3 regions of the Paenibacillus sp. FSL R5-0475 genome follow, and region 2 is predicted to be linked to each of the others. Evidence: riboswitches for the same ligand, from Rfam matches in the RefSeq annotation. Region 2 holds a riboswitch; each other region holds the start of a gene.
The links. A riboswitch is a leader RNA that binds a small molecule or an ion and turns the genes downstream of it on or off. The one in region 2 is predicted to bind cyclic di-AMP.
Positions count from the first base shown of each region.

Region 1 (10,316 bases), 1.7 Mb from region 2:
TCACGCCACCATGGATGCTCCTCAGATTTCGGGCTACCCGGTTCATTTAAAGCCAAATATAGAGATAAGTCATCGCAGAATTCCAAAAGACGGGCATCATAATACAGCTCATCCTCACCAATCGGTTTAGATACTTCCAGTTCTCGGTGAATACGGGATCTACGTTCCTCTTCATGCTCTTGATATAAAGTCAGTTCTGGATAATCCAGTCCCGAAATCTTAATGAGTCGTTCAAAATGCAAGCTGCACAAAAGCGCTCCGTAAGGTGTCCGCGCCTCGATCTCATCAAGTCCTCGCTTATAAAAGGTCAGCTTCGGCACTACAGGAAAATCAATAAAGCTGTAAGGCGCGTGTTCCGCATCGTTCCAAAAGGGCGTCTCATCCAGATCAATCCAGCCCCGGTCATGTTCAGCTACCGCCCAAAGCACCTCATCCCGGCGTCCTTCTTCTGGCACATGCTCTTCCTTAAACCAAATGGCAAGCTCTCCAGCTAACTTCCCGTGATCATGCTGTTTAACCATTACAATTGCTCCATCATGCTCCCGACAAATCACGATTATTCCTCCCTGTTGTTCCACACCTAACGTACGTTAACAATGGATATTATAGCATATGCTATTCATTCTTCTGAGCTAGACGAATTTCCTATTCCCTACCAATTATAAACAAAAAAGCTATCCTCAGCGAATATAAATCCACCATTGAGGATAGCTCAATATTAAAGATCCGGCGGTACTACTTATTACACACCTAACCAGCGTTTGAACATATGTTTTGTCGTCTGCTTATTAATTTCTGCAATGGAGGTGGTAAGAGGAATACCTTTTGGACAAGCGCGCACACAGTTCTGTGAGTTACCACAACCGTCAATACCGCCATCTTCCATCAATGCGTCCAATCTTTCATCCGCATTCATTTCACCCGTAGGATGAGCATTGAACAGGCGTACTTGAGAGATGGCTGCGGGTCCGATGAAATCCGTCTTCTCGTTGACATTCGGACAAGCTTCCAAGCATACGCCGCAAGTCATACACTTAGATAATTCATAAGCCCACTGCCGTTTCTTCTCCGGCATACGTGGTCCCGGCCCAAGGTCATACGTACCATCGATTGGAATCCAGGCCTTTACTCGTTTAAGTGCGTTGAACATCCGGGTACGGTCAATCACTAAGTCACGCACCACCGGAAATGTCTTCATTGGCTCAATGCGTACAGGTTGTTCCAGATTGTCTATAAGCGCTGCGCAGGCTTGGCGAGGTTTGCCGTTGATCACCATCGAGCAAGCTCCGCATACTTCTTCTAGACAGTTGGAATCCCAGCATACCGGAACGGTGCTGTCACCTTTGGCATTCACAGGGTTACGCTGAATTTCCATCAAAGCACTGATTACATTCATACCCGGACGATAAGGGAGCTCAAATTCCTCAACATAAGATGAGCTTTGTGGATCGTCCTGGCGGGTGATGATAAACTTTACGTTTTTGGGAGCTGTAGCAGTTTCCGCCATAATGGTTCCCTCCTCAAATTGCCTAATTTTATTTCATTAAGCTTGCCTCGCAAGCTGTTTCACTGCTGGGAAAGATTAATCCTTCGAATAATCACGGACCCGTGGAGGGATCAGTGAGACATCGACTTCGTCGTAAGAGATTTGCGGACCGTCTGCAGTCCAAGCTGCTTTCGTGGTCTTCAAGAATTCCTCATCATTACGATCCGGGAATTCCGGCTTGTAATGAGCGCCGCGGCTCTCATTGCGCATAAGCGCTCCCAGTGTCATCGCTTCGGACAGCTCCAGCATGTTCCATAGCTGACGGGTGAAAGCTACACCTTGGTTATTCCAGCGTGACGTATCGTTCATATTGATATTGCGATAGCGTTCTTTAAGCTCTTTGATTTTGCCAATGGTCGCTTCCAGCTTCGGATTGTGCCGTACAACCGTCATATTGGCGGTCATCCATTCGCCCAGTTCCTTGTGAATCACATAAGCATTCTCTGTACCTGACATCGCTAGCAGAGACTCATATTTGTCCGTCTGCTTTTTGTGGAAGCTATCATAGACAGAAGAAGAGATATCTTGTGACGATTTCTTCAGACCTTTGATGTATTCAACAGCCTTTGGTCCAGCAACCATACCACCGTAAATGGCAGATACCAGAGAGTTAGCGCCTAGACGATTCGCTCCATGATATTGGTATTCACATTCGCCTGCCGCAAACAGACCAGGAATGTTTGTCATTTGGTTGTAATCAACCCACATACCGCCCATGGAATAGTGCACAGCCGGGAAGATTTTCATCGGTATTTTACGAGGGTCATCCCCCATGAATTTTTCGTAAATTTCAATAATCCCGCCAAGCTTCACGTCCAGCTCTTTCGGGTCCTTGTGAGAGAGATCCAAATACACCATGTTCTCACCGTTAATGCCCAGCCCTTGATCCACACACACATTAAAAATCTCACGTGTAGCAATATCGCGCGGCACCAAGTTACCGTAGGCTGGATATTTCTCTTCAAGGAAATACCACGGCTTTCCATCTTTATAAGTCCAGATGCGGCCGCCTTCACCACGTGCTGATTCCGACATTAAGCGGAGCTTGTCATCTCCCGGAATAGCCGTTGGGTGAATCTGGATAAATTCTCCGTTGGCATAATGTACGCCCTGTTGGTACACTGCACTTGCTGCTGTACCCGTATTAATTACGGAGTTCGTTGTTTTACCAAAAATAATACCCGGCCCGCCGCTAGCCAAAATAACAGCGTCTGCAGGAAAAGTCTCAATCTCCATCGTCTTGAGATTCTGGGCACTTATGCCGCGGCATACGCCTTCGTCGTCGATGATGGCCGAGAGGAACTCCCAGTTCTCACGTTTCGTTACAAGACCTTCGGACTCCCAGCGGCGCACCTGCTCATCCAGCGCATACAAAAGCTGTTGGCCTGTCGTTGCGCCAGCAAATGCAGTGCGGTGACGCTTCGTTCCGCCGAAACGACGGAAGTCGAGTAATCCCTCAGGTGTGCGGTTGAACATTACGCCCATCCGGTCCATAAGGTGGATGATACCCGGTGCTGCTTCACACATCGCCTTGACCGGTGGCTGATTCGCCAGGAAGTCACCGCCGTAAACGGTATCGTCGAAGTGCTCCCAAGGGGAGTCGCCCTCCCCTTTCGTATTTACCGCGCCGTTAATGCCGCCTTGCGCACAAACGGAGTGTGATCTTTTTACAGGCACTAATGAGAATAATTGAACATGCGCACCGGACTCCGCCGCCTTGATGGTAGCCATCAGGCCGGCCAGACCGCCACCCACGATAATGATATTTGCTGTTGCCATGATAGTTCACTCCCTTTATTGAAAATATCAGAAAGGATTCTGGAATCTAGTCCTGAGAGGATAATTACTTAGATGAAAGTCTTTATGGACTGAGCTACGGAAGCTGCGGTTTGAAATTCAGCATCGCGGAAAGTGACTAGCGAAATGAGGAACATAAACGTTACAAGAACAAATATACCGAGACAAAGGTAAGAGGATACCCGCTGTGAACGAGGTCCTACCGTGATTCCCCAGCTGATCAAGAAAGACCATAGGCCGTTTGAGAAGTGAAAGCATGCTGCAACGATACCGATAATGTACAGTGTCAACATCAGTGGTTGAGTCACGATATCATGCATCAGACCGCCCAGCTCTTCATGCTCTACACTACCAACTGCCACCTGAACCCGGGTTTGGAACAAATGCCAGACTATAAAGATAAAGGTAATAATTCCTGTAATACGTTGCAGCGTATAACGCCAGTTTCTTTCAATGTTGAAACGGTTCAAGTTCGGCTTGGATTGATAGGCAATATACAGTCCGTATACGCCATGGTACAGCAGAGGAAGCCATATACCGAACAATTCCAGGAAGAAGACAAGCGGCAGGCTATTCAGCCATATCACGCTGTCAGTGAAACCGGAAGCGCCACCCTCTACAGCCGCAAAATTCGTCATCATGTGCTCAATGAAGAAAGCTCCAAGCGGGATAACGCCTAGCAAGGAATGAATCTTTCTGGAATAAAATCCTTTCATACAAAGTAACCCCTTTCCGATTAAAACAGCGTTTTCATTATTGTGTATTCACCGCCGGAACTACATTTGACACAGGATAACGTAGACTATGTCAAGACAAAACGTCTATATTTACCGCTATCCTTGGTTTCCCGGACTTTGTTTTCTTTTTCACAAAATGTGAATATCTTGTGTCACTTTTCATGTTACTCCTTTTTCCCTTATAAGGGAATTGCAATCTAATTATTAAACGTTATACAATAAACGCATAAGAATAGATTTTATATGATAATAATTCTCATTTAGAGAAACAACATTTTCCGACACATCTTTTATTTCCTTATGGAGCAAGAAGTATTGTCTTCATGGCTATGAATTTCGTCACTACTGTTTATAGATTGCACTACGAGAGGAACATAAATATGTTTGACGATTTAGATGTTTTTGCAGCGGTTGTGGAGCACTCCAGCTTGAATCGGGCCTCCCGCCAGCTCAATCTGTCCCAACCTGCCCTATCTCGTAAAATCTCCAAGCTGGAAGAACGGCTGGGTGTCGCGCTATTTAATCGTTATGGCAAGCGACTGGAGTTAACCGAGGTTGGACGTCTTACTTATTCCTACGCACTTGAACAACGGCAGCAGCGCTCTAAATTTCTGGAGGCTTTGTCTAAATACAAAGAAGGCGAGCCTAAGCTCGTCACCTTAGGAGCGTCACTTACCTCACTGCAGACTACTCTGCCTCCACTAGTTAACGCATATATGGAGAAATACCCAACTGCGGAGCTGAAGCTAATCACAGGCCGAACACATGAAATTGTCTCCTCTGTCAGTGAAGGAAAGTCAGATATAGGTCTGATCGCTTCCTCTATTCAAGAACCTGGACTGCGCTGTATTTCTCTGTTTGAGGATCAACTTCGACTGGTTGTTTCTGAGCATCATCCTCTGAATCAATCTGTCAAGCTAACCATGGATGATCTGTCCCGACTGCCTATGATCCTTTTCTCCAAAGGCACCTGGTACCGCCGTCTAACAGACGATCTGTTCCAGCGCTGTGGAATTGATCCAGACGTTCGGATGGAGATTGACTCCTTCGAAGCCATCGTGCGGCTGCTGCCGACAGTCAATGTGGCAGCGTTACTGCCCAAGTCTTATCTGCGTCCGCAGCTGTTAAACGGCGGTGGCCTGGTCTCTTTGCATATTAAGGAGCTGGAGCAGACTCAGCGAACTACCTGTCTGATTTACCGTGACGATGGGAGTCTTAGCACAGCGGCCCGCAGCCTCGTGCAGGTCACAGAAGAGATGTTTCTGACGGAACGAGAGAAATAGTACATACCTCTGCGTGCAGCCTTAATTAAAAAAGCCCTCCGTCCCATGTAAAGAACGGAGGGCTTATCTATTTAATCTTGGTTTACAACTTCATCCTCAAATCGATCAATACTTTCATTAGAACCAATAAGTACCATAACGTCGCCCTCACTCAAATGATCATGTGCCGTTGGAGCCACTATAATTCCACTTTCCCGGTTCAGGGCAACAATACTGCAGCCATATTTCGCTCTTGTATTTAAATCTGACAAGCTTTTCCCGTTCATGCAAGACGGAACGGTCAGCTCGACGATTTTATAATCCTTGGACAGTTCAATATAATCCAGCAAATTGGGTGTCACGAGCTGATGTGCTACACGAATGCCCATATCCCGCTCCGGAAAAATAACCCGGTCCACGCCCAGCCTGGACAACGCACGACCATGAAGGATCGAGATCGCCTTGGCTACTACTTGCTTGACTCCAATCTCTTTTAACAAAATCGCCGCCAGAATACTTCGTTCCATATTGTCGCCAATCGCAACAATCCCACAGTCAAAGTTCCGTACGCCAAGCGAGCGCATAATTCCTTCATCTGTAGCATCAGCCACTACCGCATGCGTCAGGTGATCGCTCATTTCCTCCACACGCTCCTCATGGTGATCAATGCCGAGCACCTCGTAGCCCATTTCCATCAGCTCAAGTGCAAGGCTTGAGCCAAAGCGGCCTAAACCGATTACTACAAATTGCTGTGCTTTCATTTCGGATTAACTCCTATCCAATAATTATTTTACCTTCTGGGTGCTTATACAATGGTTTACCCTGTTTAGGTCCAAGCGCATACACTAATGTTAATGGACCTAGCCGACCTGCAAACATGGTCAGACAGATCAGAATCTTGCCGAAGATAGACAGTTCAGGTGTCAGCCCCATGGTTAGTCCCACCGTGGCAAAAGCTGAGGTCGTCTCAAATAATATCGCTAAGAAATTACTATCCTCTGTTGTGGACAGTAACATCGACACCGTGAGGACCAATAGCAAAGCGAGTAATGTTAACGTCAACGCTTTATAGATACGCTCCTGCGCCAATCGGTAACGGAACAGTACAACATCTTCACGTCCGCGCAGCATCGCGATTACTGCACCAATCATAATCGTAAAGGTTGTAGTCTTGACCCCGCCACCTGTTGATCCTGGAGATGCACCAATAAACATAAGAATAACCATAAAGAACTGTGAGGCTTGCCGCAGTCCGGCAATATCCACCGTATTGGCGCCAGCGGTTCGGGGCGATACCGACTGAAAGAATGCCGATAATATTTTGCCGCCGAAATTTAAATTCCCCAGTGTGCGCTGATTCGTAAATTCAAATATAAAAATAACCAAAGCGCCGATAAGAATAAGCCCTGCAGTGGTGGAGAGTACAACTTTGCTATGCAAAGATAATTTACGTTTGACACGAAACTCCACCAGATCCGACATGACAATAAAACCAATACCGCCAGAGACAATCAGAAACATCACCACGATGTTCACTAGCGGGTCATATACATAATCGGTTAAACTCCGGAAATCCCCGAAAATATCAAATCCAGCATTATTAAACATAGACACCGCATGAAATATTCCAAAATAAATGGCCTTTCCCAGTGGCATATCAAACGCCCAGCGTAAGGACAGAAGCACCGCTGCACAGCCTTCGATGACCAAGGAATAAATAAGTACTCTCCGGATCAGTCGAACAATCCCCTCCATAGAGCCTTGGTTCATTGCTTCCTGAAGGATCAGTCTGTCCCGCAAGGAAATTTTGCGTTTCATCATCATGGCAAATAAGGTCGCCATTGTCATAAACCCTAAGCCACCAACCTGGATAAGCACCATAATTACGGTTTTCCCAAAAATGGTGAATGTCGTCCCGGTGTCCAGCACCACAAGTCCTGTCACACAGGTGGCCGATGTTGCAGTAAACAACGCATCAATAAAACTCACAACATTCCCACTGGTACTTGAAATGGGAAGCATAAGCAGCAAGGCTCCAATCAGAATGATCGATGCAAAACCAAGCACCATAATCTGAGGCGGAGAGAGCTTCAGGAACTTTGATTCAGAAACCCTGCGAAACTGTGAAGCCACTACGCTCACCCTCTTATCAAAATTTAAAGAATTCCAACAAAAAAAGCACTGGAAAACCAATGCTACCCTTGGTTCCTGCAGTAAATTAGCCTACGAGGTTAGCTGACGGATTCGGACTGTGCAGGCTGCCCTATTCGTTCCTAGAACGAAATTCACCCCTGATGAATAAAGACAACGCCTATGGCGTATACTCATCTTTTCATTACTTCTTATGGTTCCCCCGTTTTCACCTGAAATTCGGCTATATACAATTGCATACAAATTATATATGTTATTTCGATAAATCACAAAGACACTATTAATGGTGATTCATATGAAAAATGCGGTTTGGAGAGGATGTACCACTAAGAGTGCCTTTTCTCATCACTTTTCCGTGTTTTCCCTGCAATTGCATCGATTTTCATGAAAAATGAAGAAATAATCACCTTAAATTCATGGTATATATTCAGCTACCTATTCTATAATATCTCTATTACCCATAAAAAGAATATACGATGATTTTTGTAACTATCATGGCACTAATACTATAATGGAACATAACATTGTCAGTTTACAAGGAGGCGTTACATGAATCCCGTTGGCCAGCCCTTACAGCAACGTGCCCTCTCCAAGAGGCTCATCATCTCGGGCATTATCGGTCTTATTCTATTTATTATGTTTCAAATTGCTCCCTCGGTGCTAAATAGCCCTGCCGGGGAAGATACTACTGTCATCAGCAAGGCGGAAGCCCGCGACAAAGCCATATCATTCGCAGAACAAAAGCTGAACTACACCAAAGCACCAACCGATCAGTGGAATGTACTGTACGATACGGACTCTTCCTTTTATGGTTATATGTCCCGCGAGAAGCTTTTGGAGGACTATACAAAAAAGAAATTGGATCAACGATATCCTTTTGACATCTTTCGTGTAACACTTAGTCCTTCAGCGGAACAAGAGCCACTGATCTCTGTTGACCTCAATATGTATACTGGTGCAGTTGTCGCTTTCACACAAGGTGCAGAAGGATCAGGTACCGTATTACCAAACAATGTATCCACCAGTGCAATAGAAGAGGACAAGGGTACTACCTTATCACTTGCACAAAAAGAAAATCTTGCCCGTCCCTGGCTTCAGGAATGGGATGTAAATCCCGCCAAGCTGCAAATTGAATCGAATACGGGAAACTACGGGCTCGTGTATACAGATCGTTCCGTTCAGATCGGCGAATCCTTACTACACTATTATTTCGATTTCACTGGCGAACAGGTATCCAGCTTTAAAGCAGGATTCACCGCTCCAGCCTGGCATACCTCCTATGTAAAGGACCAGACCTCTCTCGCGGAAAAGTTTACTTTATTCGGCTACGGTTTGCCTACTTTAGCTTTAGGAATTCTGGCACTCATCTACAGCATACTTAGAAGAGAACATACCTCCTTTAAGCGTGGAATATTCCTAAGCTCAGCTTATTTTGTAATCATGATGATCAGCACCTATAATATGCTCCCTGAATCCTCAGGCGAAGGACTCGAGGCTCAGATAACTTCCGTCATAATGTTCATCATTTATGCCTTATATAGCCTCCTAATGTCCTCCCTGCTCTATTTTTCTTTAGTTGGAGGGGACGGCCTATGGAAAAAAGAAGAGGGGATGAACCCATGGCCTCGTGCTAAAGAGCCTGGCTATGGAAAATATGTTCTGGATAGTATCCGGGCTGGATACGTCTGGGCATTCGTGCTGCTAGGGGTGCAGACCCTTATGTTCATCGTATTATCACTTACCTTGCAGAACTGGTCCACTACTGACGCTACTCAATCTCCTTACAACATGAGATATGCTTGGCTGCTGCCCATCGTTGCATGGCTCGCTGGTTTATCCGAGGAAGCCATTTATCGTTTTTTCGGAATTCCTATGTTGAAAAAAGTATTCCGTAGCACGTTCATTGCTTGCCTGATCACCACGCTGGTTTGGGCGTTTGGCCATACGCTGTATCCGATCTACCCCATCAGTTCCCGTCCTATTGAGCTGACCGTGATCGGTTTGCTCTTTAGCTATATATTCCTTCGTTACGGCTTTATTGCCGTCATGTTCAGTCACGTCGTGTTTGACAGCATTCTGATGGGCGCTACGCTGATCTTTATGAAGGAAAGCGTGAATGTAGGGGCTGGTATCTTCGCGATTATCATGCCGTTCATAGTCGCCTACATCGTCTATCGGTTTAATCCACCGCAGAAATCAGAACCTAAGCCGGTTGAACCTACATCTGTAATTTAAACCTATAATTAAAAAAGGTGTCACAGCAGAAAACTGCTGTGACACCTTTTTTATATTTACGTATACATCATTCCAGTATTTCGAATGCCTATGTCGCTGGCTCTTCATCCTTGAGCGCCTCAAGAATTTGACTAGCCAGCTTTTCGCCAATAGAAAGTGATTTAAAATCCTCTATGGAGGCTTCTTTAATTTTCTTTAGTGATCCGAAATGCTTAAGCAGCGCCTTGCGCCGCTTCTCGCCTATACCTGGTATGGAGTCCAGTTTAGAAGTAACCATGGACTTCCCACGTTGTTCACGGTGGAAGGTGATGGCGAATCTATGCACCTCATCCTGAATCCGTTGCAACAGATAAAATTCCTGACTATCCCGAGCCAAAGCGACAGGTTCTGGCGGATCTCCAACCAAAAGCTGAGCCGTCTTATGCTTATCATCCTTAACGAGACCACAGACCGGAATGAATAACCCCAGCTCGTTCTCCAGAATATCAATAGCTGAGGATATCTGCCCTTTACCACCATCGACTACGATAAGATCTGGTATCGGCAGGTTCTCTTTCAGCACCCGTTCATACCGCCGCCGGATGACCT
Region 1 is NZ_JBBORK010000001.1:4,377,425-4,387,740, forward strand. Features, by position in the region: gene MKX41_RS19585 (DUF3891 family protein) at 1-554, opposite strand, end outside; gene sdhB (succinate dehydrogenase iron-sulfur subunit) at 743-1,507, opposite strand; gene sdhA (succinate dehydrogenase flavoprotein subunit) at 1,583-3,325, opposite strand; gene MKX41_RS19600 (succinate dehydrogenase cytochrome b558 subunit) at 3,394-4,059, opposite strand; gene MKX41_RS19605 (LysR family transcriptional regulator) at 4,461-5,363, shown strand; gene MKX41_RS19610 (potassium channel family protein) at 5,435-6,103, opposite strand; gene MKX41_RS19615 (TrkH family potassium uptake protein) at 6,117-7,412, opposite strand; cyclic di-AMP (ydaO/yuaA leader) riboswitch at 7,547-7,728, opposite strand; gene MKX41_RS19620 (CPBP family intramembrane glutamic endopeptidase) at 8,043-9,728, shown strand; gene uvrC (excinuclease ABC subunit UvrC) at 9,817-10,316, opposite strand, start outside.
Region 1: linked by a shared signal. The riboswitch ahead of MKX41_RS19615 (TrkH family potassium uptake protein) and the one ahead of MKX41_RS27330 (hypothetical protein) in region 2 are both predicted to bind cyclic di-AMP.

Region 2 (10,316 bases):
AAGTGGGGCAGAGTGACATCTATAATCTGGTTCATTACTGCGATTACTGGCGTTATGGTGTATGTGCTGCTTTATGTTCTGTATCCAGGTGGACACACCAAGCCGGTGTGGGAAGTTATTTTGGGCGCGTAAGATAGTTGCGTGAATAGAGCTTGTGATTGGCGTGTGAAAAGAGCATGTGAATATGCGTGCGAATCTTACATGAATTTGTGTGAATAGTAATGAAATAAGCCTGTGCATCTGTTCGTTCCTAAATAGGGATGATGGATAACGGGCTTATTTTAGTTTATGGAGTTGGGGGAGTGCTGAAGTTGTAAAATTGAACTGTGAAATCACTCGTGATATGAACAGTGGCGTGATGTGAAGCATTCTATTTACTTATTTTTAGGGAAAACCTCCCTGAAAAAGATGAGTTTTGGGCTCGGAAAACGATAATTAGGGAATTTCCCCCTGTATTTTAACCGTTTAAGCTCTAAAACGCAGAAATGGCTGAATTTATAGGGAGGAATTCCCTAAAAACGATGATTTCAGGCTAAATCCAAGTAATTAGAGGGAGATTTTCCCTAATTGTTTCTTCTACTAGCAGTTACACTCGCCGAGCGGTCACATCCACTCAGCAGTGCACCCGCCGAGCCCTCTCATCGATTGAGCGTTCACACCACCCAGTAGTATCCGCACACCCCAGGAGTCGCATCCATTAGTGGTCACACCCACAGAGGCGTCGCTCCCGCCCTTCAGTCACCCCACCGAGCCGCAACAACTGGCCCTACACCTACAACCCATTGGCGAAACAACAATGAGGCTGACCTCACTCCGCGTCCTTCGCTCACATACAGCCTCTCCATAAGTAATGTTTAATCCTCTGATTAGTTAATCCCAATAATGATCAGTTTCTCATACGTGCAAACCCTTCTCCAAAGGGACGGGGAGCGCATACCTCCTAATCAACTTGAATGTTTTCCATTTACAGGATTGACAATGGTAAATTAAGGTCATATACTGTGTATATAGATATATACAGTAAGCACAGGGATATGAACACCTGCTTCTGCTAGACGCTGAAGACATTGTAAAGCGAGGTTAGTTTTAATGAGAACATTAAAAGATTCATGGTTTATGTTGCGCTCTGATTTTCGCGGAGACAAATTAAAGATATTTGGGACCCTCGTAATAACAGTTATTTTTATGTGTTATCTTGGTGGAATGACTAGCCTGGTAGCAAATGACGTACTAGGTGAGCAGGATCGGACGATGATAACGGATTTCTTATTTCTCTCCTTCATACCCTTATTGGGATTAACATTCTCTCGCCGTTCCATGAAATATTGGAGTGAAGACTCTTACACAAAAATGTTGGTTTACTTAAGAACCTTACCAATTCCAGCTGCAGTAATATTATCGCGGAGAAAACTTCAGGGAGTTTGCTCCTTTATTCTAAATGGTACGTTATTCTTCGGTATTGTTTACTTGTTAGGGGAAAATTTCCGGACAGAGCTGGCGGTTCCCTCGTATATAGCTTTTGCCATTACATGGCTCGGCTTCGGATTCATGGTCTCAGGTCTATATATTTTTATTGAGTATCTTTTTAGCGGCAAAGCTTATCTATGGCTAACATTGCTTATCGTAGTGTTATCGTGGGGAATATCATTCCTAGTTACACTTGGGGGAGGTAATTTGTTTTTATACAGTATCTCCTATTCCAAGGAGTGGGGGCTGTTATCTCCGATCATGTGGGGATCACTTCTGCTGGGGACAATATCTGTGCAGTTATTCTCTAAATGGACTATACATCGACTGAAGAGTCGCAATCTCGTATAAAAAATCGGAATGGCAAGGACTGCGCTCTAGCACGCTAGAGTGGAAGGCGAGGTGTAAATAATGTGGATACCGGTACAAATCAACGAAAATAGTGCAGAGCCCCTCTATCATCAGATAGAGACTCAGCTTAGATCATTAATCATTAGCGGAGTCATTACAGAAGGTACGCTACTGCCCTCGATTCGTGAGTTTGCAGGAGATCTGAAATGCAGTGTAATTACAGTGCGGCGCGTATATCAGGATCTGGAGAACGAAGGTTTGCTGCGAACGAGACAAGGAACAGGTACCTTTGTATCCCACATAGGCGACGGAGCAATGGAAGAATACAAACGAGACACGGTAGGCAAAGCACTTGAAAGTGCTGTGGATATCGGCCGATCGGTACATTGCAGCAAGGATGAACTTGAGCAGATTTTTATGGAGATTGTAGAACGCAAGTATAGAGCAAAGGAATGAAAGGGGGGCGCATATTCATATGGTACAGATGGCTATAGAATTGCGGAATGTACTTAAACAGCGGCGAAACAAGACGATAGGACCGCTGACCATGAATCTGCCAAGAGGATATATTACAGCCCTGGTAGGTCAGAATGGATCTGGCAAAAGCACGCTACTGAATCTACTGATGCAGTTGACCAATCCAGAGGAAGGCGAGATATATTGGTTTGAGAACAAGTATGATAGCGGGTTGCCTCTGGAGCTGCGGCAGACCATTGCCTATGTTCCTGAGACGTCGATTACTGAGGAGAACCACTGGAATGCAGAAGAGGCCGCTCAATTTCGACAGCATTGGTATCCGAACTGGGATGAGTCGTATTTTCAGGATCTAATGGATCGCTTTGAGGTTCCATATCATATGAGGCTTTCTAAGATGTCTAAGGGTGAGCGTCGGAAATTCGAAATTGCCGCAGCACTTGCGTCACGCCCAAGTCTGCTGCTACTGGATGAACCTTCATCAGGTCTTGATCCCTTTGCCTGGAAGATTATGATCGAGACGCTGCTTAAATATATGGATGAGAACAACGCTACGATCATCATCTCTACACACATTGTGGAAGAGGTGCGGCGGTTGGCAGATTATATCATGCTTATGCATAGAGGTGAACTGCTGGGTATGGCCGAGAAAGACAGTTTATTCGGTACTTGGACCGAGGTATGGGTACAGGTTGCAGGTGAAGAGGAGCTTGCTGAGTTATCAGCGGAATTACCGGGAGGTATAAACTTTACCATGGATACACCGGGTGTAGCTTCTTTTATCATAGAACAATTTTCTAAGAACGAGAAACGCATTCAGGACTTGGGCGTAAAGGTTATCAAGAGTCGCAGTTTAGAATTGGACGAAATATTGGGTTTATGGACACAGGGACACCGTCCTATCCTGATTGATCACAAGAGAGGGGACTAGAGAAATGGAAGCCTTAAAGCTGGAAAGTGTAATGAAGCAATATGGAGAAAAAACCGCTGTAAACGGAATTAACCTAACGGTAGGCAAGGGGGAAATTTACGGATTACTGGGGGCAAATGGTGCAGGGAAAACAACCACAATGCGCATGGTGCTTGGCCTAATTTACCCTGATGGCGGGAATATTTTGTATAATGGAAAGTCGTATAACAGCGAACTTCAGCAAATCATGGGCTATCTGCCCGAAGAAAGAGGATTATATCCAAAGGTAAAGGTAAGCGATCAAATCGTCTACTTGGCACGTCTGCGCGGGATGTCGGCTAGTGATGCAGATAAGAGCCTTCGCTACTGGCTCGATCGGTTTGAGGTTCCGGATTACTACAATAAGAAGATTGAAGAGCTCTCCAAAGGGAATCAGCAGAAAATGGGCTTTATCGCCGCAGTCGTTCATAAGCCGCAAATTCTCATCCTTGATGAAGCCTTCAGTGGCTTGGACCCTGTTAACGTGGAACTACTGAAAGATACGGTAAAAGAATTGCGTGATCAAGGAACGAGTATCTTATTCTCTACTCACCGGATGGAGCATGTTGAAGAGCTTTGCCGTAATATTACGATTTTGGATCGTTCCAATACTGTCGTGCAGGGCGATATTCGTACGATTAAGAGTGGATATCCTCGTGAACAAGTATTGTTGCGTACGGATAACGAAGTGACCGGTCTAGAATCAATTGCAGGTGTAACAGCAGTACAGCGACAGGAGCGAGGTTATCTGTTGTCAATCAGTGAGATCGGCGCAGCACAACGTATCTTACAGCAGGCGATGGCGCAGGGTGAAGTGGAGCATTTTGAAATTAAGGAACCAACGTTAAATCAAATCTTTATCAGAGCGGTGGGTGAATCTCATGAATAAGATGGGGACAATTATTGGCTTTACCTTTAAAAATAAAGTAAGAACGAAATCATTCATGATTACTACGTTAATTCTAGTGTTGCTGCTCAGCATTGGGATGAATCTTCCGTACATCATCGATCAGTTTAAGGGAGATTCTACAACAAACGCAGAGACTCAAATTGCTGTGATCGCGGAAGATGGAAATCAGGCTGCAGAGTTGTTGAAGGCTTATACTTCACCTGAAGGAATGCCGCAGGCAAAAGTTGTGCAATATACTTCTGCCGACGATGCGGGGCTAAAGAAAGCTTTAGATGAAGGGACTGTAGAAGGGTATGTTACTTTTGCAGAACCGACTGGTGAAGGACTTCCACCCGTTACTTATCATAGTGAGAATGGTGAATTGAAGGGCGATGTACAAATCTATCTCCAAAATGCCCTTCAGCAGGTCAACACCCAGTTCGTCGTTGGCGACAAGCTGACGCAGGAGCAGATTGCTGCTATGTCAACACCGGTACAGATAGCTACTCAGCAGCTCAACCCTGATGGGACTGCGGGAGATAAGGATGCGTCGCAGGAATCCGCTCCACCTATTAATTACGTCATTGTATACGCCATGCTTATGCTGTTCTTCATGTCTATCATGATGACCGGTAATATGATCGCAGCTGAGATTACTTCAGAGAAGAGCTCACGGATCATGGAGATTCTGATTACAAGTGCCTCACCTTTAGCGCAAATGTTCGGTAAAGTTATCGGTGTCTTCTTAGTAGGATTATTACAAATTGGCGTCATTATCGCAGCGGTAGTTGTCAATCTTAAGCTTCCGCATAATGCAACGATTTTGAAAGATTTAGACCTGGATTTAGGCCAGCTTAATATTAACTTGTTGCTTTATGGAATTGTTCTTTATGTACTAGGTTATTTCCTCTATGCCTTGATGTATGCAGCTGTAGGTTCAATTGTCAGCCGTACAGAGGATCTTGGTCAAGCGGTTATGCCGATTATGATGTTAGGCTTCGTAGCATTCTATGTTCCACTGTTCAGTATCTCCAATGCGGACACTCTGCTGGTTAAGGTAGCGAGTTATGTGCCGTTCACCTCTCCATTGACCATGCTGCTCCGGATTGGTGTTGGTGAAGTAGCGATCTGGCAAGTTATTGTATCATTAGCCATCCTGCTTGTTACCACGTTCATCTTTGGATGGTTGGCTGCCAAGATCTATCGCACAGGCGTATTGATGTACGGCAAACGTCCAAGTATTAAAGAGATCAGAAAAGCGATGAAGGCTTACAAGATCTAAGTGGCTTCATATAAACTTTTAAGGAGTGGTAATCATGACTAAAAGTGAACAATACAATATGATGCTTTTAATGAGTTCGGTATCTCTGGCTACGGTTAGTAGAATGCTCTCGACCAATGGGTCCACTTTAATGGATTTCACTCAGGGTGTATTGACTGGGATTGCCATGGTGGGGATGATTGCGGGATTGTGGATGTACGGAAAGGCTCGTAAGAGTAAAGCGTAATAGTAGGGAAATAGGGAAAGGAAGCCGCGGCAGATGCCGTGGCTTTTTTATTTTTTGTGTATGTATCGTAAAAGTTATTTGGAAGATAGTTGAGGGAGTTAGACAACGGATAGATTACCACTAGGCAGCAAATCCTCTTGAGCAGTCAGTTGCTCCCGCACACGCCTAAGCTGTGCTTTTAGGACAGGAACACTCTTTTGCAGAATGATGCTTATTTGAGGTAAAGATAGCTTTAGGCCATACCACATCGTTTTTATAAGCTGTTCCTCCCAAGGCAATGTCTTGGCAGACAGAAGAGACCGGCGTGCGTAATAATCGGCGCATTGTCGGATACAAGAGCGGTAAGCTTCGATAGAGAATAGCTGGCTGTCGAAGCTTTTTTGACGGAATATTTTATGAAGCTCTTTAAAAGTACGGATAGTAACCTTCTCGGCTTCTACTGATTGTTGTAACAACATGGAACTGAGCGTATAGATATCATTCGTACACTTTTGAACACACTCTGCAAATATAGTTCTACGGGGTGATTCGGAAGGTAAGGGGTCAGGCATGATAAACACGATCCTTTCAGAATGGGTTATGGGATGAACTTATAATAAAGAAAAGTAAGAAATGGATTTGTTGATAAGCTCGGCGGTATCAGGTTCTGGATAACTATGTTTTTGAAGCGCTACACTGGATGGTTTATAATATAGCCGCCCTCCTTTGGAATCTCTCCCACCAGCGACAGCTCTGTACAGACGACCTTGCTCAATGTGCCCTGCCAAGGATTTACCCTGCAACTTGGCTTTTAAATCCTGTAAAGCACCTTGCACTAGCTCAAACTGAGTCTGATCCCACTCTGAACCATGGGTACGTACTTTATCTATCGCTTCCTCTAGCCGGCAATGGTATATCATTCTGAGAAAAGAACTCCATTTAATAAGGTCGAAAGTTTTGGTATTGGCAGAGATAAGACATGCCCCCCAGCTGCTACCTCCTTTACAGGTAAGTTTCAGGATGCCATAACGGCTGTCTTGATCAGCCTCCATTCCATAGTGAATAGGCTCTGGTGAATCAAAGACGAATACTTCTATGCGAGATAGTCTTCGCTGGTCCATGACAGATTTCTCCTCCTTAGGTTTCCAAAAGCTTAAGATTTACATGGTGAATGACGTTAGCCTTCTCTATACAGGCGAGCATTTCAGCTTCATTCTCACAGACTGCGGCATGCTCCAGCCATAGTCGGAATTTCTGTTTGCGTATAACGGATAAATGTAAGGGAAAGGTGTTGCGGGATCTCATTACGTACCAACCGACTGCAACGTCTTTCCACGGTTCCTTAAAAGCGGTGAGCCACGGAAAACGTTGGTGTGCTGACCAATCCTGCAGCTGTTGCTTTTCTCGGATATTTTTATATATTTCGTATATAACTGTTCGGTCCATACAGTATTCACAGGTAGATGGGCTGCTGAAATGACGAAGTGATTCAATCTGCTTCTGACCAAAAGCATAGCCGATAATAGTTCTGTGATGATCCTCTTCGAACCACAACGCTCCAAAGCAAACATAATTTAGACTTATCGGCTCAAGTAGCCCTTGCTGAGTTCCCCAATAATAGTGTTTCATTCCTTTCACCCCGTCCAGCATGCTATCACCCTATAGATTCAGGTAACGCAAAAACCGCAGCAAGAGGAGGACCTCTGCTGCGGTTTTGGAATACAGGTATACACACACCTGTGCCAAAGCGTGGCGGATCAAGGGTCTCTCTCTTTACGCTTACGAGGTTAGCTGTCGGATTCGGACGGTGAGAGTCGCCCTACCTATGTGAGACTTGAACAGTCTCCTTCGGATTCACCCCAAGTAGGCCATGTGGCCTGATGGTTCCCCCGTTCCCTGCAAATGCAGGAACTCAGCGTTGAATGTATTTTGTGAAATAGATTCAACCCGAATCATACTCTTTTCAAGGTGTTTCTGTAAAAACAGAAAGTGTTCTTTTGAGCGCAATTTAAACCAAATCCTGCCTACTACGACGAAAAAGGGAACCAAATAGGTATTTATTGCGAGTTATCGGGCTGCTTCCTCGCTTAATCTCGCTTTCTTGTTCCCTTTCTTATAAAGGCGATTTTTGGTGATTTCACTAATTGTGGTGAATAAAATCACATGGTATGACCGTTTTTCGCTAATGGATTGAAACTCGAGTAAACAAGAGATATAGAGAGATTGGATATCAAGTAAGCGCTATCCAATGCGAAAATAGTTTTTAATTTGCATTATTTTGGCATCAATCAGGTTTTACAATACTTCCTGCATAAGGGTATGATTACTCCTGTTTCAACAACAATCGAATATTTGATCCGCTTAATTTCCGATAAGGAAAGCGGGGGAACCAACAATCGGCAGACGATGTGAGAGTCGGAAGCCGGTTATGGGGTGAATCCTGTAGAAGATGCCAGTGAGCTCGCATCTATACAGGTAGGGCGACTCTCACCGCCCGAATCCGACAGCTAACCTCGTAAGCGTATGGAGAGAGGATGAGTGCAATGTGACCGCTAGCGAGCCACAGAGGAGAATCCTTTGTGGCTTTTTGCTGTGCTTTTTTAAGCAAAGCATTTATGGAAAACCTCACGAAGAGGTCGTTATATTCATCATTAGCGGTAGCTTTTCTTTCAAGACCAGGGTGATCAAGCTCTGATCTTACAAGCAAAGCATTTGAGGAGAATAAGAGATGACAGATCAGAATGAATATGTACTGGTATGTGCGCCAACGAAGGCAGGCGAACATTTTATTAAGCTTCTAAAATTCAGAGGCATTAAGATGGCCGGATTGACCAACAACTTGCCTGAGAAGGCCCTACTCGAAGAGATGGGGATTGAACAAGTTATTCTAGTTGATACCCGCCATCAGAATACTTGGTTTCGCCCGCCGTTTCCGGTAGGCCGGGTATATCTGTTCGAGAGCAGCTTTACGTTATGCTGCCGTTACATTCAGATGTGCCGTACCTGGACGACACAGCCGATTTTTGTAATTACAAGCTCAATAAATCCTAGATTGGTCTATAAAAGACTTGGCGCGAGTTATGTAATCTATTCCCACAGCGGTGATGCTGATTTTCTGGTAGATAGATCACCTCATTAAGGATAAAAGAAGGAGTGCGGAAGATATGATGGATCTGTATATGGTGGCTTCGTTAGCTGTAATTTACGGGTTGTTTTATGGATTTATGCGCTGGTGTGCAGGTGTAGTTGAGGATACGGGGAGGGATAAGCTGTGATTCTAGTAATCGCTGTTACCCTACTGCTGTTTATATATCTGGTTTATGCATTGATTCATCCGGAGAAATTTTAAGGAGGGGCATTCATGGGCATTTTGCAAATTGTTACTGTAATCGTAATTCTCATCTTGCTGGTTAAGCCGATGGGCACGTATTTATATTATGTGTTTTCTAATGAACCGAACCGTACGGATCGATGGTTTGGAGGTATGGAAAAAGGAATTTTTAAGCTGATCGGCCTGAAAAAACGTGACGGTATGTCCTGGAAGAAGTATGCGCTCAGCTTTGTTTTAACGAATATCGTACTGGTTACTTTCAGCTATATCTTTCTTCGATTGCAGCGGGGTTTACCGCTAAATCCGAATGGAATTGCGGATATGGAACAGACGCTTTCGTTCAATACGGTGATTAGTTTTATGACTAATACAAACCTGCAGCATTACAGCGGGGAGACGGGACTTTCGTATTTTTCACAAATGGCTGTCATCACGATGATGATGTTCACGTCTGCAGCGAGCGGATTTTCTGTTGCGGTTGCCTTTGTCAGAGGGATCACAGGACGGAAATCAGTCGGGAACTTCTTCGAGGATTTCGTTAAAGCACATATTCGTGTATTCATTCCTCTAGCTCTGCTGGTTTCATTGGTACTGGTAGGACTACATGTGCCGCAAACACTCAAACCATCGCTTGAAGTCACTACACTAGAGGGGCAAACGCAACAAATTGCTATCGGTCCAGTAGCTTCTCTGGAATCGATCAAGCATTTGGGCACCAATGGTGGCGGCTTCTTCGGAGCCAATTCATCGCATCCTTTTGAGAACCCTAATCCACTTACGAACGTGCTAGAGATTCTCTCTATGTGGATGCTGCCAGCTTCGCTCCCTTATATGTACGGATTGTTTGCCAAGAACAAGCGTCAGGGCTGGGTAATTTTTACCGCAATGATGACCTTGTTTGTTCTGCTATTAAGCCTAAACTTCTATGCTGAATCGAAAGGCAATCCGGCGATCAATGCACTAGGAATAGAATCTTCACAAGGTAGTATGGAAGGTAAAGAGGTGCGCTTCGGCATACCGCAGTCTTCCTTGTTTACTTCAGTAACAACCGCAGCTACGACAGGTAGTGTTAACAATATGCATGATACGCTGACGCCGCTGGGAGGCATTACGCCTCTTGCACTGATGATGCTCAACAATGTCTTCGGTGGTAAAGGTGTCGGACTGATCAATATGCTGATGTATGCGATTCTGGGTGTCTTCCTGTGCGGTCTCATGGTCGGCAGGACACCGGAGTTCCTCGGACGGAAAATAGAGGCCAAGGAGATGAAGCTGATTGCCATAGCGATCCTTGTGCATCCGTTCATTATCCTTGTGCCAACCGCAGCTGCGTTCCTGACCGATTTGGGGCAAGGGGCGATTACGAAC
Region 2 is NZ_JBBORK010000001.1:6,092,719-6,103,034, forward strand. Features, by position in the region: gene MKX41_RS27285 (DUF420 domain-containing protein) at 1-132, shown strand, start outside; gene MKX41_RS27290 (hypothetical protein) at 1,090-1,818, shown strand; gene MKX41_RS27295 (GntR family transcriptional regulator) at 1,879-2,274, shown strand; gene MKX41_RS27300 (ATP-binding cassette domain-containing protein) at 2,366-3,223, shown strand; gene MKX41_RS27305 (ABC transporter ATP-binding protein) at 3,228-4,130, shown strand; gene MKX41_RS27310 (ABC transporter permease) at 4,123-5,412, shown strand; gene MKX41_RS27315 (hypothetical protein) at 5,447-5,638, shown strand; gene MKX41_RS27320 (hypothetical protein) at 5,737-6,189, opposite strand; gene MKX41_RS27325 (hypothetical protein) at 6,229-6,738, opposite strand; gene MKX41_RS27330 (hypothetical protein) at 6,755-7,246, opposite strand; cyclic di-AMP (ydaO/yuaA leader) riboswitch at 7,380-7,545, opposite strand; cyclic di-AMP (ydaO/yuaA leader) riboswitch at 7,966-8,155, shown strand; gene MKX41_RS27335 (hypothetical protein) at 8,346-8,756, shown strand; gene kdpF (K(+)-transporting ATPase subunit F) at 8,889-8,966, shown strand; gene kdpA (potassium-transporting ATPase subunit KdpA) at 8,979-10,316, shown strand, end outside.

Region 3 (10,316 bases), 490 kb from region 2:
GGAGTTTACTGAAAAAGCGTTGGAAAATATCCCGCCTAAGATTTTTCCCATTCCAGATGGCGTAGTCAGTGTATACATCAATCCGCAATCCGGTAAGCTAGCTACAGCAGCCTGTCCCGAAAAAGAACTGGAGACTTTCATTAGTGGAACTGAGCCCACCGAATACTGTGATCAACATGGCAAAGCTCCCGCTGTCGATGATGTACAAAGCAAAGTAGATCCTGCTGAAGAAAGTCGTTCCCTGTGGAACAATATTAAACGCTGGTGGTTGAATTAACCTCTTCATTAATTGAAGAGGTTTTTCTTTTTTATTACTTATTTATTGTAGAATCCATAGGATGGCCAAACTCGATTTTCACTTCTCCCACAAAGGATGTAACCGCTTCATTAATTATATTCACCCCATTCTCTTAACTCACAATTACTGCTATAATAGTTAGTAGCAACCAAAATATAAAGATGTAAATGAGGGACATGGGATGAAGGATACAGGCATGATCCGGAGTTTAGACAGTCTTGGGAGAATTGTGGTTCCCGCAGAAATCCGTATGACTCGTAATATCGACATTGGTGATCCTATCGAATTTTTTATATTAAACGATAACACCATCATACTCAGGAAGTACACCTCGACAGAATGTACGTTTTGCAGAAGCCACGACCATGTCACCTACTATAAAGAGCAATTTATTTGCAGTAGCTGTCTAAAAGAAATTGCCGACCCTGAACGCATGTCTCAAGTGCCTGAGGCGCGCCAAGATTTTGCAGGCGAAGTGTCAGAGCACAGCAGCACGATCCGGAAGACGAAGACAGAGGATATGTGCCAACGCCTGGAGCGGGCCATAGAAGAACATCCATATGCCAATCAGAAAGAGCTTGCTGAAATTCTTGGGATCAGTCAAGCTAGAGTAAGTCAACTAAAACGCAAACTTAGTACGGCAGGCAAATCGTAAACTAATTCATTGTGTTCAATTCAAAAAGGCTTCGACTCTCCTATTTCAGGATGTCGAAGCCTTTTTCTGTATCAGGTAACCTTGACCGGGTAATCGTTCCTACTCGGTCAGTGCAGCCTTAAGCTCATCGGAGGACGCAGTCCACCATGCCTCATTATGAGAGATCAAGAGGGATTTGAGGGCAGCTTTTTCAACTGTGCCAAGCCCTCCCACATCGATTTTGCGTTTTAGAGCAGCATCCAACTTATTGACATGCTCGGCGAGAATTTTCCAACCGCGACGTGCTTCCGTATCGATCCACATTTCGCAGGCCGTTATTCCACCATAGAATTGACTATCCTGTGTACGGTCCACTGCTACCCATACTACCCAAACCTGTCTACCATTAGGTACATCTTCACGGTTCATGGAGAATTTAATCCCCTTTTCAACCTTACTCTTGGCATGCATGGCACCAATATCAATGACTGCTTCACCGCCATCAATAATGACAGGCGATACGTTATTGAGCTCTATAGAGCCCGCTCCAAAGCCTTTATGTTTACTTTTGGCATTCACAATATTTAAGGCAATCTGTTTCTTGCCTTCCGGTTGTATGTTGTCCACGAGTGCACACCCTTCCTCTTACGAATAATTTAATTTTAGCTAATAATGCGGCGATTGCAAACATATACATCCCGTAGATGCTTGTCACGGGAGGAATCACACTATGAAGTCACTGTCATTAAGGTACATCATCATCTTTGCGACCCTGGCCACCCTCGTGCTATTAGGAGGCATATGGGTCTATTCGGGGGATAACTCCACATCTTCTGTTACTAGCTTTGTTTCAAAAGAGGCCAAGTCCTCAAGCGGCACAGCTCCTGCAGCTGCACCACAGCAGACACTGCCTGATAGCGCCCCCGTTCCAGCAGAAGAGGCATTAAGTCAACGAGTTGTCGAGTATCACATCGATGTTCAGCTTGTTCCTGATACAGAAACCTTAATCGCTTCTGAGACGGTAACCTGGACACACCCCGGTGTAAAACCGGTAAGTGATCTATATTTCCATATGTATCCAAATGCTTTTGCTTCACCAGATACTACCTTTATGAAGGAGTCCGGAGGAACGCTCAGAGGTGACACCATGCCAGAGAATGGCTTCGGAAGTATGACTTTAACCGATTTGCGCACAACAGAAGGAACATCACTAATGCAAAGAGTGCAATTTGTACAACCCGATGATGGTAACGTCAACGATAAGACACTCCTAAAGGTACATCTCCCACAGCCGGTTAATGGTGGAGAAAGTGTCACGCTTAAACTCCAGTACGAGGTTCAGCTCCCCAAAATATTTGCCCGTATGGGCGCATCCGGCAATTTCGTGATGGCTGGGCAATGGTTCCCTAAACTTAGTGTATACGAGCCTATGGGCACACGTGGGGTTAAGGAGGAAGGCTGGGATTTGCATCAGTACCACGGCACCTCTGAGTTTTACAGCGATTTTGGCATCTTTAATGTAACGATTGCGGTTCCTTCCGACTACACGGTAGCTGCGACCGGATTTCCTGTGAAGAATGCCAAGCTAAAGCAAGATCAGAAAATATATCAGTTCTACGCTGACGATGTCCATGACTTTGCGTGGGCGGCATCCCCTGATTTTACAGTAGCCGAAGAAGCCTTCTCTACGCCAGAAGTGCCTGGTGTACGGATTAAGGTCTATCTCGATCCATTACACAAAGACTTAAAGGAACGATACCTTCAGGCCGCTAAGGCAGCTCTGACCTACTTCAGCAAATGGTATGGTCCTTATCCCTACTCGACTCTGTCTATTATCGTTCCGCCTAAGGAGGGGAATGGGGCTGGAGGAATGGAGTATCCAACACTCATTACAGCGTTTGGAGCCACAGACTCATCTCCTGACACCTCACTTGAAAGAACCGTCGTTCATGAAATTGGCCATCAATACTTTTACGGCATGGTAGCCAGCAATGAATTCGAAGAGGCTTGGCTAGATGAAAGCTTCACTTCTTATGCTGAAGACAGACTCATGGAGCAAGAATATGGCATCAAAACGAATCTCCCTCTTCAGTCCAGCTTGGTGACCAAATCAGAGCCGCTAAATTTAGAAACATGGAAATATGCCGGGGCAGAATCCTATAGCCGGAATGTGTATATTCGCGGAAAGCTAGTACTTAAGGATATTGAACGCCAAGTAGGCACTAAGGCAATGAACAGCATCATGTCCACTTACGCACGTAAATTCCGTTTCCAGCACCCCACTACGTCTGACTTTCAAAAAGTCATTGAGAAGGTAACCAAAAAATCATGGCAGCCTTATTTCGAAGATTATATTTATGGTGGTGGTGCTCCTGATTTCTCAGTAGATACGATTACGATTAAAAAGAATGGCAACAGCGATGCTCAGAGCTATGAATCCATAGTAAAGATTACAAACAAAGGGAGCCATTACGTTGACGTTCCCATTAAATTCACATTCGCCGATGGCTCTGCTACAGAGCGGTTCTGGAGCGGTGAAGGAGCAGAGACTACCTTCCAATTGTTAAGCGATAAGCTTCTGCTCTCTGCTGAGGTTGATCCTGAGCATACCATTCTGTTAGAAAACAAACATCTTAATAACTTCAGACTGGCGGAAATAGAGCCCAAAACGCTCTCCCGCTGGACATTAAGTGTAACTAAACTAGTTGAAACCGTGCTCGGAACTCTTGTCTGGTGAGGTGAATGATTGTGAGAACATCGATAACCCGCGGCTGGCAAAGCATGAAGGAGCAATTTTATATTCTGATTCTGCTCTTCATCTACCGACTGCTCTGGGGCTACTTTATGTACGGCTTCATCCGATCTGCTATCGTTCCAATTCTACTACGTTATCCAGATAAAGACGCTGGGGGCAGCGGAATGGGCAGACTACTCTATTATGTCGAAGGGCAGTTCAGCTTGAACACAGATCCTGCGATACGTACTTGGTTATGGATGTTCCTAGGGCTTGTTGTCTTACGACTGCTACTCTCCCCCTTCATAAGGGCAGGATTACTGCATGAACTCCATCAGGAGCGAAAAGGAGAGCGTGGCCTGTTCTTTTTTCCAGGTATGAAGCTTTATGGATTTCCAGTGTTTATCTTCAGTCTAATCGAATGGGCGCTGGCTCTACTTCCGTTATACTGGCTTGCTCCAAAAATGTACGGGCTATTCTTGTCCTCCTTTCTGAACTACTCTTTGTTACTTCATCTAGTTCCATACGTATTGGCATGGCTTATATACATCTTTATCGTGCGCCTGTTCCTTCTATATATGCAGTTTGGGTATACCAGCGGCACGGGGATGTTCTCCTCCTTATTCATTTGCTTGAAGTCGCTGATTCCGGCAATAGGAATTTCAATCATACTTGGTGCAGCAGGCCTGATCCTTTTGCTAGTGTGCGGAATAACGGGTATCTTCTGTCCTGGCCTACCAGCACTTCTTATTCGTCAACTTTCATCACTGCCCTCAACACTCTTCAAAATGTGGGGAATTTCAGCTCAATATCATCTATGGCACAGTAAAGCATTTCCACAATAATTTGAAGCATTACAGAACATAATATAAGAGTCCCGGTTCCTAAATCAGGAGCTGGGACTCTTTCGCGTTATAGACAAATTATGAGGATTTGCAAAATCGTAAAGACTTTGTTACAATAAGTCCTGTTCCATTGGTAACAAGTTTGTAATCATTTGAAACGATTTCTACATAACTTCATGTATTTGTCGTAGTCATGTCGATAAGTCACTATCTGGTGCATAAAACGCCGAATTCCTTGCACCGGGAAGTGGGGGAACCATATTTTGGGTGAATTGATCTCGCTTTGCAGTGATCATAGGGGAACCTTCTACCGAATCCTTAAGCTAACCTCACAGGCATTGGAAGGGGTACAATTTTTTTGAAGAATTTAAGAAAAGCATGCGTCGCTGCGGCGCTAGGACTTGTGATGGCGTTCTCTATTGGTGGAGGAAGTGCCTTTGCAGATTCTAAGATGGACAGTGTTATTTCAAAGACAATTGGAGTTGCCTATAAAACCGGAGGCACTAACACTGCCGGGTTTGACTGTTCTGGATTTACTACGTATGTATTCAAGAAGGTGGGTCTTTCTTTGCCCCGTACTTCAAAAGCTCAATATAATGTTGGAACTCCTGTAGCCAAAAGCAAATTGCGTTCAGGTGACCTAGTTTTCTTTAACACATTGGGCAACGGCGTATCCCATGTCGGCATTTATGTTGGAAACGGAAAATTCGCACAATCATCATCTTCATATGGCGTGACCATCACTTCACTTAGCCAGTCCTACTGGGCCAATCGCTACGTTGGTGCTAAAAGAGTAATGAGTACTTCCTCATATCAAGCTATAGCCTACGATTAATACTTCCCCACAACTATAACCTCACAATTACATTATATAGACCTGGGTTTGATTATTGACTTAATCGAATCCAGGTTTTCTTTTGCCTTATTATATTCTTTACACCTCTAGAACGGACTTTAAACACTTTTATTTGATAAAAATTTCAATAAATATAAAAATTAGTTTAATATTATCGCTTACATATGCATTTTGTCTTTAAAAAAACGAATTTTTCTGCATGATTATGTTAAAAACGATTGCCAAGCGGCACTCTGTTTGTTACAATAACTGCAGTAAGATTTTAGTAACATTTTTGTAATCATTAAGTTGTTATTTACAAAGGTTTTGTCATGTATTGATTACAAGCTATTCCTAATCAACAGTATCAGCCGAGTTTCCTAACTATTAGGAAAACGGGGGAACCAACTTTGGGTGAATTGACCTCCATTTTTAGAGGGGTCATAGGGGACCTTCAACCGAACCCTTAAGCTAACCTCGTAGGCATCCGGAAGGGGTATAAACTTTTGAAGAAGAAGCTAGCAGCAGCAGTACTTAGCTTTTCCATTATTTTCACCATCGGAGCAGGAAGCGCTTTCGCGGATTCCAAAATGGATAAAGTGATCGACAAGACCATCGGAACTAAGTACGTATCCGGCGGCATCTCCACAAATGGATTTGATTGCTCCGGATTTACAATGTATGTATTTGATAAAATTGGTATAAACCTACCACACCAATCAGGTTCCCAGTATCAAATGGGTACTGCTATCTCCCAAGATGATTTAAGATCTGGAGATCTTGTATTCTTCAATACAAGTGGTAAGGGTGTCTCCCATGTCGGTATTTATGTCGGTGAAGGCAAGTTTGCACACGCATCTTCCTCACGCGGTGTAACGATTAGCTCCCTGAGTGATAGCTACTACGTGAAACGCTACATCGGTGCTAAACGAATTATGAGCACAGATGCTTATCATTCTGTTGCTTCTGAGACAGAAGATAATGATGATGTTCAATAAGTAAATCGTACATAGGCTCTTTTCCAAGATGTTGATTCTTGGGGAAGAGCTTGTTTTTTGTCTTATTTAGTATTTACCCCTCTCAGAATTTGTAAAACAATAATCTTCATAAATTTCTGAGTCGACCATGCCTCTTTTTGTATATAATTAGTTACAAGCATAAACGCCTTCGATGTCCTTATAAGGACCATAAGTATTTTAAGCTAGAAATATAAGACATTTTAAGTCCCCCCCCGTGAAAGGAGGTCCTTGACCTTATGATAAATCCCTCTGTTACTTTTCATGTAGCGCCTATGGAGACCAGTCACGCGGAAGAGATTTGCAACTGGGATTACACTGCCCCTTATAATATTTACGGCTGGATGCCGTGGGAGCAAATGCAGGCTCTTGGAATCGAGTTCGGTGACCCGCAGCTACGGAATGAGCAATATGTCTCCATATTAAATGGGCAAGGGATTTTGTGTGGATTCGCGCAGTTGTTTCCAATGGAAGGTATTGTTCGCTTGGGGATTGGCATGCGCCCTGATCTATGCGGTCAAGGTCTAGGAAAAATATTCATGGATGCAATCGTGCAATCAGCCTTGCTTCGTTATCCTGAGCGTGAGATTGATCTAGAGGTATTGACCTGGAACCAGCGGGCGATCCGAACTTACCAAAAGTGTGGATTTACGATTACCGATACGTATGAGCGCCTAACCCCCACAGGAAACAAACCTTTTTATTGCATGGTCTATGATAAATAATATTAAATTCCATATTTTTCAATGATTTGATGGCATTATCGTTCATTTTTTTGTCACAAACCCTATGATAACGCTTCACCTTGAGCTATAATGTAGGGAGCAGCTTACATAGAAGGGACGAACTGGGATGCAGAAATGGATCATGAGCGGTTTGTTTTTTGCCGCCTGTGCCTTTGCGGTAGTACTTATGTTTACACTTCCAGGTAAAGAAGAGGTAGCTGAACAGAATAAACCGACGATGCCGGAAGTCCAATTGGATGCGGCAAAGGCCGAAGCAACCGTGAAAGCCAGCTGTATCACCTGTCACGGCGATCAGCTTCAAGGTGGAGTTGGACCCAGTCTTCAAAATGAAGGCGGTCAGCATGATGCTGAAGAAATCTACAGTATCGTCACTAAAGGACGCGGTCAAATGCCTTCCTTTAAAGAAAAGCTAGCCCCTGAGGAGATTGCAAACGTCGCCCTCTGGCTCTCAGAGAAAAAGTAACAGTAACTACTACCTAAGCAACTAAAAACGCCCGTGCCAGAAGATAGTTCACTATCTGCGCACGGGCGTTTATTTATGAGTTTGGGTGACACTAACGATTTTTCTCAAAGGCTTCATTAAATTCATGTGCCTCTCGAATATCTAGAGCTGTAATACCGTCTTCCTCATTTGATTTCAGTCGTAAAGTCACTGTCTTATAATTAATCGTAATATGTGGATGGTGATCAAAGGCTTCTGAAATGGTGGCTACTTCATCAACGAAAGCAATACCCTTCATATATTGGCTGAACATATATTTTCGCACCATGGTATTCTCTTCCAGCTTCCAACCTTCCAGCTTGCTGATCTGCTCACGCAGTTCTTCTTCCGTAAATAACAATTCGTTTCCTCCCTTACTAAAAATTGCAGTAAAATCCGCAGGTCCCTTTACTCGTCATATTCGTTAAACAAAACATCCCTTAGCTTCTGAGGTCCAAGGGATGTGCCAGGATAAAGGCAATATTTTCGATTAAATGTATTCAAGAATCCCAGCGATTATAACTCGGCTACACCAATTTTAACACGGGCTACTAACTACGGGCAAATTACGCCCCGCCGCCCCCTCTTCTTAAATCAAAACAACAGAGGCTAAATCCTCTTCTCCGACTAAAATATTAATGCGGTGCGTGTCCTTATCGTAGATGATAACGCCGCTCCCCACCTCAATCATAGGTTCATTACCCAGCGCGAAGAAAAGATCCTCAGCCAGTGCCTCCCATACCTCCATCTTGGATTCCTGCGGCAATTCTTGCCACTCTTCTGGATCCATTTCAAAAAATAAGTACCCATCGGAAATTCTTCCGACAGCCTCAGTCAAATCCGTTAGGATTTCACCGTAATCTCTACCATGCTTTACACCCACATGTATCACTCCGTTTTCTCCACAGATGAATAATTACTTACCTTATCCATTATAGCCGAAAAAATGACTTCACAAAAAACGGAATGATGTCGATAAATAAGAATATACGTTATTCGGTTTCGAACAGAGTGCCTTGCCGCTGTTTCAAGGATGATATACGCGGCTTTGTCGGAACACATCTTATAATCTCATGGACGAGGTGCATAATGGAAATTTCAACAATACTTGGTTTAATTTTTGGTCTAGTTGCAGTTATTTGGGGTATGATCCTCAAGCACGCTCCTCTTCACGCTTTAGCCACACCTGCTGCTTACGTTATTATCTTAGTGGGTACGGCAGCTTCCATCTTTATGGCCTTTCCGTTCTCGGAGGTCAAGAAGATTCCAAGTCTGTTTAAAATGATTTTTGTCAAAAAGAAATTAATCAGTAAATCCGAATTAATTACTATGTTCATGGAGTGGGCTTCTATTACACGGCGTGAAGGTCTGCTGGCTCTTGAGTCGAAAGTCGATGAAATAGAAGATAACTTCCTCAGAAATGGCATGCGGATGATTATTGATGGAAATGATCAGGATTTTGTCCGCGATGTTCTCATGGAGGACATCCACGCCACAGAGGATAGACATAAAGCAGGCGCACTCATTTTCTCACAAGCAGGTATGTATGCTCCTACACTTGGCGTACTCGGGGCCGTTATCGGACTTATAGCCGCTCTGGCTGATATGAGTGATATGAACAAATTGGCTGCAGCAATCGGGGCTGCCTTCATCGCAACACTACTCGGTATCTTTACAGGTTACGTATTATGGCATCCTATTGCCAATAAGCTAAAACGACTTTCCAAACGTGAAATTGAAGTTCGAATGATGATGGTCGAAGGTCTTTTGTCCATACAATCCGGTGTATCCACTATTGCCATCAATCAGAAGCTTGCTGTCTTCCTGACACCTTCGGAACGAGCTAAGTTAAATGATGAGAAGGAGAGTGGATCGGGTGAGCAAAAAGACTAGACGACACGAAGAGCATGAAGAACACGCCGATGAATCGTGGCTACTGCCTTATTCTGATCTTATGACCCTTCTGGTAGCCTTGTTCATCGTAATGTATTCTATGAGTGCAACGGATGCCAAAAAATTCGAAGAGATGAGTCAAGCCTTCAGTTCTGCTCTTAATGGCGGTACAGGTGTTCTTGAAGAGCGGGCGGCAATGCCATCTAAGAGTCAAGAGGATTTAGGAAAAAATGATCAAATGGATAAATCAGTAACCAAGAAAAATGAACAAACAGAAATGGCTAAGCTGCGGCAAAAGGAACAAGAGGATTTAGAGAAGCTTAAGAAGCAGTTTGATCAATATATCAGCAAGAACGGCCTTACCGATCTACTCAGTACTAAGCTCAATCAATCCCAGCTTATGATTACGATAAGTGATAACGCGTTGTTCGCATCCGGACAGGCAGTAGTTAAAGATGATTCTCGGCAATTAGCAAAGTCCATCTCAACCATGCTGCAGCAATTCCCGGATTATGACGTAGTCGTGCAAGGACATACCGATAATATCCCTATCTCTAATAGCGACTATTCTTCCAACTGGGACCTGAGCGCCGATCGCGCCCTTCAGTTCATGAAGATCTTGCTAACAAATACGAACCTGAATCCACGGAAATTTAGTGCGATTGGATACGGGGAATACCACCCCATTTCTGAAAATACAACAGCTGTTGGACGAAGTAAGAACCGCCGGGTTGAAGTATCCATTATTCGTAAATATCAAGAAACCAAAGAGTTCTCAGGTATTGCTCCTTCCGATGAATAATGGTTATCCTATTACAAACATAAAGAGCTGTC
Region 3 is NZ_JBBORK010000001.1:5,603,242-5,613,557, reverse strand. Features, by position in the region: gene MKX41_RS25190 (transglycosylase domain-containing protein) at 1-277, shown strand, start outside; gene MKX41_RS25185 (AbrB/MazE/SpoVT family DNA-binding domain-containing protein) at 480-953, shown strand; gene MKX41_RS25180 (YwhD family protein) at 1,053-1,559, opposite strand; gene MKX41_RS25175 (M1 family metallopeptidase) at 1,663-3,669, shown strand; gene MKX41_RS25170 (hypothetical protein) at 3,681-4,511, shown strand; cyclic di-AMP (ydaO/yuaA leader) riboswitch at 4,726-4,864, shown strand; gene MKX41_RS25165 (C40 family peptidase) at 4,918-5,346, shown strand; cyclic di-AMP (ydaO/yuaA leader) riboswitch at 5,706-5,847, shown strand; gene MKX41_RS25160 (C40 family peptidase) at 5,853-6,344, shown strand; gene MKX41_RS25155 (GNAT family N-acetyltransferase) at 6,602-7,087, shown strand; gene MKX41_RS25150 (c-type cytochrome) at 7,215-7,571, shown strand; gene MKX41_RS25145 (4a-hydroxytetrahydrobiopterin dehydratase) at 7,663-7,950, opposite strand; gene MKX41_RS25140 (hypothetical protein) at 8,179-8,472, opposite strand; gene motA (flagellar motor stator protein MotA) at 8,679-9,482, shown strand; gene motB (flagellar motor protein MotB) at 9,466-10,284, shown strand.
Region 3: linked by a shared signal. The riboswitch ahead of MKX41_RS25160 (C40 family peptidase) and the one ahead of MKX41_RS27330 (hypothetical protein) in region 2 are both predicted to bind cyclic di-AMP.